One region of the Exiguobacterium sp. SH1S21 genome, then DNA from elsewhere that is predicted to be linked to it. Evidence: riboswitches for the same ligand, from Rfam matches in the RefSeq annotation. Region 1 holds a riboswitch; the other holds the start of a gene.
The links. A riboswitch is a leader RNA that binds a small molecule or an ion and turns the genes downstream of it on or off. The one in region 1 is predicted to bind S-adenosylmethionine.

Region 1 (4,614 bases):
TCGCCTGAATCGTCCAAGCGGCCATATTGTCGGTGATGAGCGTGACGTCGATGTCGGCCTGGTCGAGTTCCCAGACGGTCAGGCGTGCCCCTTGGAGGAGCGGCCGCGTCTCACAAGCGAAGACGTTAAACGCGATACCTCGCTCTTTCCCGACGTAAAACGGAGCGAGCGCAGTCCCGTAACGCGACGTCGCGATTGCCCCAGCGTTACAGATCGTCAAGACGTTCCCCCCTGCTGGAAGCACCGTGAGCGCATGCTCCCCGATGGCCCGATACGTGTCGACGTCTCGCTCGAACAGCGCGATGGCCCGATGTTTGATGTCGGTCGCGATCCTTTCAAAGTCGCCGCCGACGTTCAGCCTGAGAAGTGACTCGATCACGTTTTGAAGATTGACCGCCGTCGGTCGCGTCGCGATCAATCGACGGCCGACGAGGTCAAGCCGGCGTGTGAAGTCCGGGTCATCTTGGAGCCGGATCGCTTCTTTCGCGAGCACAAATGCGCCGAAATAGGCGATGGCCGGCGCACCTCGGACTTGCAACGTCTCGATAGCGTGTTCCGCCTGTTCGAGCGTCGCGATCGTCACGTACCGCTCTTCATGGGGCAGTAACGTTTGGTCTAAAATGACGAGCTCGTCCCGGGACGGTTCGAAGCGAATGTTTTGGACTGTCATACGCGTACCCCCGCTAACAGCGTCACTAATTCATCGATCGAACGGATATCATGGCGCTGTTTAATGAGCGTCGTGCCGAGCGTGAGCGCTTCCCGTTTCCGCTCGAGCCGGACCGTTTCCGGTAACGTCTCGAGGTCATTGACTCCGGCGAGGCCGATGGCGCGGCGAATCAGCTCACATCCGGCATAGCCGATCGTGTCGCTAAAGATGGTTTGAAGTAGCTCATCGACGAACCCGTCCGTGTTGAACGGTTCGACCGCCGTCTCAAACTTCGTCCGGAACGTCTTTTCAAACGTCTCCCATACCGTCAATACGTCGGTGAACCGCTCGAACCGTTTGAGTGTGTCATGGAACGTCGATAGCGTCAAATGGGCGACGATTTGCCCGATGTCAAAACCGAACGGACCGTAAAAAGCGAACTCCGGATCGATGACTTTCGTCTCTTGTTGCGTCGCAAAGATGCTACCTGTATGTAAGTCCCCGTGCAAGAGCGCGTCATGTTTCGTGACGAAACCGACTTTCAGTTTCGTGACCTCCACTTTCAATTTCAGGTCACCCCAAAGCGCTTCGACGTCCGGACGGAGCGCGGTTTCGATGTTGTTCGACTCGGCATCTTTGTACGGATCGGTGAAGATCAGTTTTTCAGTGATATCGCATAGTTCCGGGTTGTAGTAATCCCGTTCTTTCCGCTTCTTCTCGATCGGGCCGGCCGCATAGTCGGACGTCTCAAACAACGTCTGTCCTAAAAACTCACCGATGTGACGGGCGAGTTCAGGATACGCTTTCCCTTCCAAATAGCCCGTCCGGACGATATCAAAGTCGGACAGGTCCTCTAAAATCGTGTAGGCGAGCGTCCGGTCACTGCCGAGAACGACCGGGACGAAACGCGGGACGACACTGGCGAATTCGCGCAACGCGAGCTGCTCGATCCACGCCCGTTCAAGTGTGAGCGGCCAACTCTCGCCGACGACTTTCGCATACGGTAGCGCCTGCTTGACGATGAGGCTCGTTTCGCCTTGGCGGATGCGGAAGACGAGGTTCAAGTTGCCGTCCCCGATCTCCTCGCAATGCGCGATGCCCCCGTCTTCGAGTAACCCTAACGTTCTGACGTGCTCGACGACTGTCTGTTCTGTAAATGGTTGATAAGCCATGTCTGTTTCCCCTTTCGGTATATTCCCCACAAAAAAAGCCCCTTTCTCCGCGAGAAAGAGGCACAGCCGTAACGGTTGTTCCTCTCATCTGTCAGACGTATGTCTGGTGGATGTAGCACCGTGCCTACTGGTCGGTTGCTGCGGCGTCATGGGGCCAATTCCCTCTGCCAACTCGCGATAAGAGTGTCATATTCGATTGTGTGAACTTGTTGTGATGAATGTTACTTACTCGAGCACCAAGTTGTCAACGACAATTTTCTGGAGCAACGGTCACTTTTTTTATGCATATATGGTAACAACGAACTCAAACTTTTTTTCTCAAAAAAAGGAATTGACGAACCGGATATTGTGTGACAAAATTCAATTAAATTTCACAACTTCAAAATACATTCTTATCAAGAGCAGACGGAGGGGACAAGCCCGATGATGTCGCAGCAACCGACCCGATTGGGCACGGTGCTAATTCTTGCAGCGTAAGCTGAGAGATAAGAGTTCATTTTTTTATGATGACCTCTTGCCTCGGCATGGGGTCATTTTTTTGTTTGACCGGAAGGAGGAACGAACATGAGTATTACTGCCACATATGAAATCAGCCGGACGGACCGCGTCGCGACTGTCGCCGAGAAAATCGCCCTCGAACTGACCGTCGGCACGTGGACGGAACTGCCTCACCTAGAACAAGAACAATTAAAGGCGTATCGAGGCGAGGTCGTCTCAACGACGCACACGGAAACGACGAGCCGCTTCACGATCCGTTATCCGCTCCATAACGTCACGTCCGACTTCTCATCCATCTTGACGACGACGTTCGGGAAATTATCGCTCGATGACTCGGTCCGCTTGATCGACTTGACGTTACCCGAAACGCTTGCGCCTGAATTTCCCGGAGCAAAGTTCGGTGTTCAAGGCGTTCGTGAGTCGCTCGACGTCCATGATCGCCCGCTCGTCATGAGCATCTTTAAAGGGATCATCGGTCGTGATTTACGCTTCTTAGAACAGCAACTTCGAGACCAGCTCGCCGGCGGCATCGACATCGTCAAAGACGATGAGATTTTATACGACAACCCGCTCACTCCGTCGCTTGAACGAGCTAAAATCGGGGCGGCCGTCATCCAAGAACAGTTCGAAACGACCGGAAAACGTTCGCTCTATGCCATCACGCTCAGCGGTCCGGTGTTCGGGCTGCGTGACCAAGCGCTCCGCTTGATCGAGGCGGGCGCGACGGCACTGTTGTTCAACGTCTATACGTACGGGCTCGACACACTCCGTGAACTTGCGAAAGACCCGGAAATCAATGTCCCGATCTTGGCACATCCGGCGTTCGCCGGAGCGTTGACCGGCTCGATCAGCCACTCGCTCTTACTCGGAAAGTTGATTCGCCTCGCGGGGGCCGACTTGACGCTGTTCCCGTCCCCGTATGGTTCACTCGCGACACCGCCCGATGAGGCGTTCGCGATTCGTGACATTAGCGTTCGGCCGCACTGGACGAAACCGATTCTCCCGGTCCCGTCGGCCGGTATTCATCCGGGGCTCGTTCCGGACATCATCCGTGACTTCGGCACAGACGTCGTCATCAACGCCGGCGGCGGTATCCACGGTCACCCAGACGGCGCGGCCGCCGGGGCCCAGGCGTTCCGACAAGCGATTGCGCAAGTGTTGGGCGTGGCGAGCCAGACGAACGAGCTCGAGGCCGCGCTAAAGGCGTGGTCAAAACAATGACGATTCACATCTTGTGTGACTTCGACGGGACGATCACCGCCGAGGACAACATCATCGCTTTGATGCGGGCGTTCGCACCGCCCGAATGGCACGCGCTAAAAGACGACGTGCTCGCTCAAGACATCTCGATCCGCTCCGGGGTCGGGCAGATGTTCCGACTGTTGCCGAGCGCTGACGCCTCGGCGTACCACGACTACTTGCTGGACCGCATCACCTTGCGCCCAGGTTTCCCAGCATTTTTGGAAGAGATCCGAGAACATGGCTGGAAGTTCGACGTCGTCAGCGGCGGCATGGACTTTTTCGTGCACCCGATCTTGCAAGAACACGTCGCGCCGGACCACATCTACTGTAACGTCGCCGACTTCTCAGCCGAAACGGTACGCGTCGACTGGCCCTACGCCTGTGACGCGCATTGTACGAATGATTGTGGTTGCTGCAAACCGACAATCGCCCGGACGATCGTCGATCCCGTTGATCGCTTGATCGTCATCGGTGACTCGGTGACCGACTTCGAGATCGCCAAACGGGCCGATTTCGTCTACGCCCGTGGGCAACTCATCACGCTCTGTGAGGCAGAAGGTGTCGCCCACGCCCCGTTCGAGACGTTCGACGACATCACCCATCACATGAAGGAGGTGCACGTATGAGCGTGACCGCACGTTGGCTTGAACTCGCCGACATTAAAGACGAACTCGCCGCGCGCGACTGGTTCCCCGGAACGAGTGGCAATTTGGCGATTCGTGTCTCCGACGACCCGCTGACTTTCCTCGTCACGGCGAGCGGACGCGATAAACGAAAACGGACCACGGACGATTTCGTCCTCGTCGACGCGGCCGGTCGCTTGCTTGGCGAACAAACTGGCAAACCGTCCGCTGAGACGCTGCTACACGTCGAGGTGTTCAACAAGACCGCGGCGACGTGTTCACTCCATGTGCACACGGTCGACAACAACGTCATCTCCGAGCTCCACGCCGTGAACGGTGAGGTCGTCTTCACGGGGCAAGAGATCATCAAGGCACTCGGGTATTGGGAAGAGGACGCGGTCGTCCGGGTCCCGATCATCGACAATCATGC
Region 2 (4,614 bases), on a different contig from region 1:
TTTGTTGACTAAACGATCGTTACTCTCTTTTTCATCGACTTTCGTCTATGTGGTTGAAAAGCAACTTCATTATAGAGGATATTTGATGTAGACTCAATGCTAGAATTCAGCCATTATGATGAATAGGCAGGACTCGGGCGCAACCGTGCCGAATCTCCTACCATACATATGAGAAGACTTTTCCCACACAGGAGGGAACTATGAATCATTTTCGCAAGATGTCCGTCCTCGGTTGGAGCATTTGGAGTTTGATCGTTTTACTGACCATCACTTTGTTTACAACCGGTGTCCTTGATGTTCCGGCGATCGAGCCGCTTCCGTTCATCTTGATCGCGCTGCTCGTCATCATTTTCCAAATGGACTCGATTGAACGGAAAGGCGTCTATTTCACGTTTTCAGAAAGCATCGTCCTCATCATCTTTTTATTCTTTGATTTTGAGACGGCGCTCCTCGTCAACCAAATTGGACTCCTCGTCTTTCAGTTCGCCAACTTAAAACCGCGCGTCGCGCTCCGCCGCTTCCGGTTCACTTATCCTTGGAACGCGATCACGTCATTTTTAGAAATCGCCATCCCGGCAAGTGTTTACTTGGCACTCGGCGGTGAGACCGGTCTTGGCTTCTATTCGCAGGATTCGTTTGTCCCGCTCCTTGGTCTGATCAGCGCCATCATCTTGAACACGATTGTCCAAAAATATCAAGTCGGCTGGTGGTTCCGCGTTGATATTCCGGTCCGAGATTTTCTGAACATCGCTTTTTACACATATATCGTCAGTTTCGTCTTCATCTTTGCCGCGTCGTTTTTCCGTGAGACAAACTTGCTCGTCGTCAGCAGCATTGCGGCCGCCCTCACGTTCTTTATTAAGCGGTTGATGATTCAAAAAGGGCGCCAAGACGCGTTCAAGTCATTGATCGAACAGTACGATGAAGCGAAAGAGGCCGTCTCCCTATCTCAAAGCGAGGCCCAGGCGATTGAAGTGTTCTTGAGTCAATGTGAACGCCTCAACCAATATGATAAAGGGTTTGTCGAGTTCGTCCTGTTCGACCGAACGCTCTATTTCGATTTGTTGACGCGACAGCCGATCGACCGTCCGCTCGTCTTCGACTTGATGGATGCGCGCCATCCACACGCCAAGTCTGTCGATTATGAGATGCGCTTCGAATGGGACGCAGCGTTGTCAGATGCGTTTCATGACGATTACCACAGCTTCATCTCGGTCCAGTCAGAAGAGATTGACGGGATTCGGACACGTATCGTCATGATCGGTGAACACGTCTATGGCTATCCGCCCATCATTCAAAACGAGATGGTAAAACTGTTGAAATCGTTCAACCGAACGATCAGCCGATGCCACGAACGCGACCGCCTATACACGGAAAGCCGCACCGATAGCTTGACGCTGCTCGCCAACGCGCGCGCGTTCTACGAGTATGGGATTCAACAAATCTCGGACGGCTCGATGTACCCGATCTCGGTCGCGATGCTCGACATCGACTTCTTTAAAAAAATCAATGACACGCACGGTCACCAAGTCGGAGACAACGTGCTCCAAGAGTTCGGGCGGCGAATCCGGCAAGTGCTCCGGACCGATGACTTTGCGGCCCGTTACGGGGGCGAGGAGTTCATCTTGCTGCTCAATCATTGCGACGTCGACCAAGCCGTCGATATCGCCGAACGGATTCGGCAGAAGATTGAAGATAAGCCGTTCCGTGTCGATGGGGTCGATATTCCCGTGACCGCCTCGATCGGTGTCGATACGATTCAAGCGTTCGGCGACAAACGGCTTGACGATACGATCCGTAACGCTGACCGGGCTCTTTACGTCGGCGGCAAGTACGCCGGTCGTAACCGCGTCGCCCATTACAACTTTTTGACGACATGACTTCCCCCCGCGTCCACTGGCGCAGGGGGATTTCTGTTGACAACCCGATTTGAAACAGGTACGTTAGGAAACGTGTCTAACAACTACATCATGACGACTTTTTATCAAGAGAGACGGAGGGACTGGCCCTTAGATGTCTCGGCAGCGGGTAACCTGTGCCAAATCCAGCGAGCGTTCTGCTCGAAAGATGAAAAGGGTGTCTCTTACAGAGAGAGCCTTTTTCGGAAGGCTCTTTTTTTCTATTCTTTGAAATGAGGTGAATCGATTGGAACAACCAACAGCTAACAAATGGGCGCTCTTGCCCTTGCTCGTCTTCCTCGTCTTCTTCATCGGGGCGGGTATTTATTATGGCGACTTTTACAAGTTCCCGGTGCTGATCGCGGCGTTGATCGCTTTAATTGTCGCTGCGATGATGACGAAAGGAAGCGTCACTCAGACCGTTGAGCGCATCGCCCAAGGTGCCGGCAATCCAGGCATCTTGATCATGATATTCATCTTCCTGCTCGCCGGCGCGTTCTCGAGCGTCGCCGGTGCAATCGGTGCGATTGACGCGACGGTCAACGCGGCCTTGACGTTCCTGCCGCCGTCACTCTTACTGAGCGGACTGTTCGTCATCGCTGCTTTCATCTCGATGGCGATGGGCACATCGACCGGTACGATTGCCGCGCTCGCCCCGATCGCGCTCGGCATCCATCAAGAGAGCGGGGTCAATATCGCAATCGCGGCCGCGGCCGTTGTCGGCGGGGCCATGTTCGGAGACAACTTGTCGTTCATCTCGGATACGACAATCGCTGCCGTAAGGACACAACGGACGAACATGCGCGACAAGTTCCGGACCAACTTTTGGATCGTGCTCCCGGCCGCAATCATCACGACCGTCCTGTTAGCCGTTCTCTCAAGCGGAGAATCGACGATTGAAGTGGCCGCGTTCGAATGGTACAAATTGATTCCGTATCTCGCCGTCATCGTCCTCGCCTTGACCGGACTGAACGTCATCCTCGTTTTGCTCGGGGGCATCGCGCTCGCTGGCATCATCGGGCTGATTGACGGAAGCTTGGCCGTCACGTCTTACGTCACGGCGATGGCCGACGGCATGATGGGCATGGCCGAGATCTCGCTCTTGACGTTATTCATGGGCGGACTCGTCGGACTCATCTCGCATAACGGTGGACTCACATATTTACGAGACGCACTCACGTCACGGATTAAACGCCGGGCTGGTGCGGAATGGAGCATCGCCGGGCTCGTCAGTGCGACGAACGTCGCGACGGCGAATAATACAATCTCGATTCTCGTAGCAGGCCCGCTTGCCGCGAATATCGCCGATACGTATGACATCGAACGGAAAAAGTCAGCGAGCGTACTCGACATCTTCTCGTGCGGGGTACAAGGACTTCTGCCTTACGGGGCGCAGCTCCTCATCGCCGCCGAGTTGACGAACACGGCGTCCCCCGCCCTCGTCCCGTATATGTTCTATCCGTTCCTCCTGTTCATTTGCGGAGGCTTGGCGATCGTTTTCAACTTCCCACGTTTCAAAAAAACCAACTAAGCAAAAATCCTCGAAGGCGGTCGCCTTCGAGGATTTTTATGTTCTCGCTTCACGTTTACGTTTGAGCTCTTCGTTCCGTTTTTTGAAGGCGCGCCGTTTGAGAAGTTCTTCGAGCCCCCGGCTGATCGCCCACAACACGAGCAAGAGCAAGCCGAGCATCGACAAGCGGAACGGGCTTTGGATGAACTCTTGCCACTGATCACCGATGACTGAGAAGATGACGACGACGAGCAGTTTCCCGAATCCGGCCGCTAATACGAACGTCCGGAGCGGCATTTGAATCAAGGCGAGTAAGTACGTGATCAAACTGACCGGGATGAACGGCAACGAATATAAGAATCCGAGCGAGATTGGACTCATATGGTTGATGCGATCGAGCCAATAGACACCCTGTTTATGTTTTTCGAGCCAACGCGTCATCGGTTTGCGGAACACGTATCGGACGGCGGCGAACACGAGGAGTGTCCCTGCCAAGCTGCCGATCCACGATAAGAGCACACCGAGCCAGAAGCCATACGTGGCCGCGTTCGCCGAGATGATCAAGACGAGCGGGAGGAACGGGAAAATCGCTTCTAGGAACGGGGCCCCGAGTCCAGCCCAAGGACCTCCCGGCAATCCTTGGAGCCATTCGATGATGTTCAATATATATTGTTGGAGTGATGTGAGCATTTCAGTTTCCACCTTCGGCTTTCGTTACTACCTTTTACCCGAATTCGTTCAAGAGGACTCATCCCCCTGCTCTCCTCAAAAAAAAATAAAAAGTATTTGCGAAATTTCACTGTGATATCTATCATATAATAATGGACTTGTGGTTGCAGGCAAGTTCATTCGTCGAACGACACAACCCAACGTTCGTTTTCCTGCAAAAAACTGAACACAGGGGAGCAATAACATGGAAACAAAACCAATGCGGGTCTTACTGTACTATAAGTACGTCAACATCGAGGACCCAGAAACACTGACACAACAACACCTCAAGTATTGTAAGGATCTCGGGATCAAAGGACGTATCTTGATTTCTTCGGAAGGAATCAACGGGACGTGCTCGGGCACTTGGGAACAAACCGAACAGTACATGAACGACTTGAAAGCTAATCCATACTTCAGTGACATCGAGTTCAAAATCGATGAAGTCGAAGAGCATGCTTTCAAGAAAATCTTTGTCCGTCACAAACAAGAGCTCGT

Region 2: another riboswitch for S-adenosylmethionine. It lies ahead of EVJ24_RS13705 (Na+/H+ antiporter NhaC family protein); the one in region 1 lies ahead of EVJ24_RS02610 (2,3-diketo-5-methylthiopentyl-1-phosphate enolase).

What each region holds. Positions count from the first base shown of each region.
Region 1 is NZ_SJUY01000001.1:531,790-536,403, forward strand. Features, by position in the region: gene mtnA (S-methyl-5-thioribose-1-phosphate isomerase) at 1-670, opposite strand, end outside; gene mtnK (S-methyl-5-thioribose kinase) at 667-1,821, opposite strand; SAM riboswitch class I at 1,903-2,005, opposite strand; SAM riboswitch class I at 2,211-2,313, shown strand; gene EVJ24_RS02610 (2,3-diketo-5-methylthiopentyl-1-phosphate enolase) at 2,386-3,540, shown strand; gene EVJ24_RS02615 (2-hydroxy-3-keto-5-methylthiopentenyl-1-phosphate phosphatase) at 3,537-4,187, shown strand; gene EVJ24_RS02620 (methylthioribulose 1-phosphate dehydratase) at 4,184-4,614, shown strand, end outside.
Region 2 is NZ_SJUY01000012.1:11,115-15,728, reverse strand. Features, by position in the region: T-box leader at 1-44, opposite strand, end outside; gene EVJ24_RS13710 (GGDEF domain-containing protein) at 201-1,880, shown strand; SAM riboswitch class I at 1,979-2,074, shown strand; gene EVJ24_RS13705 (Na+/H+ antiporter NhaC family protein) at 2,146-3,429, shown strand; gene EVJ24_RS13700 (TVP38/TMEM64 family protein) at 3,466-4,098, opposite strand; gene trhO (oxygen-dependent tRNA uridine(34) hydroxylase TrhO) at 4,322-4,614, shown strand, end outside.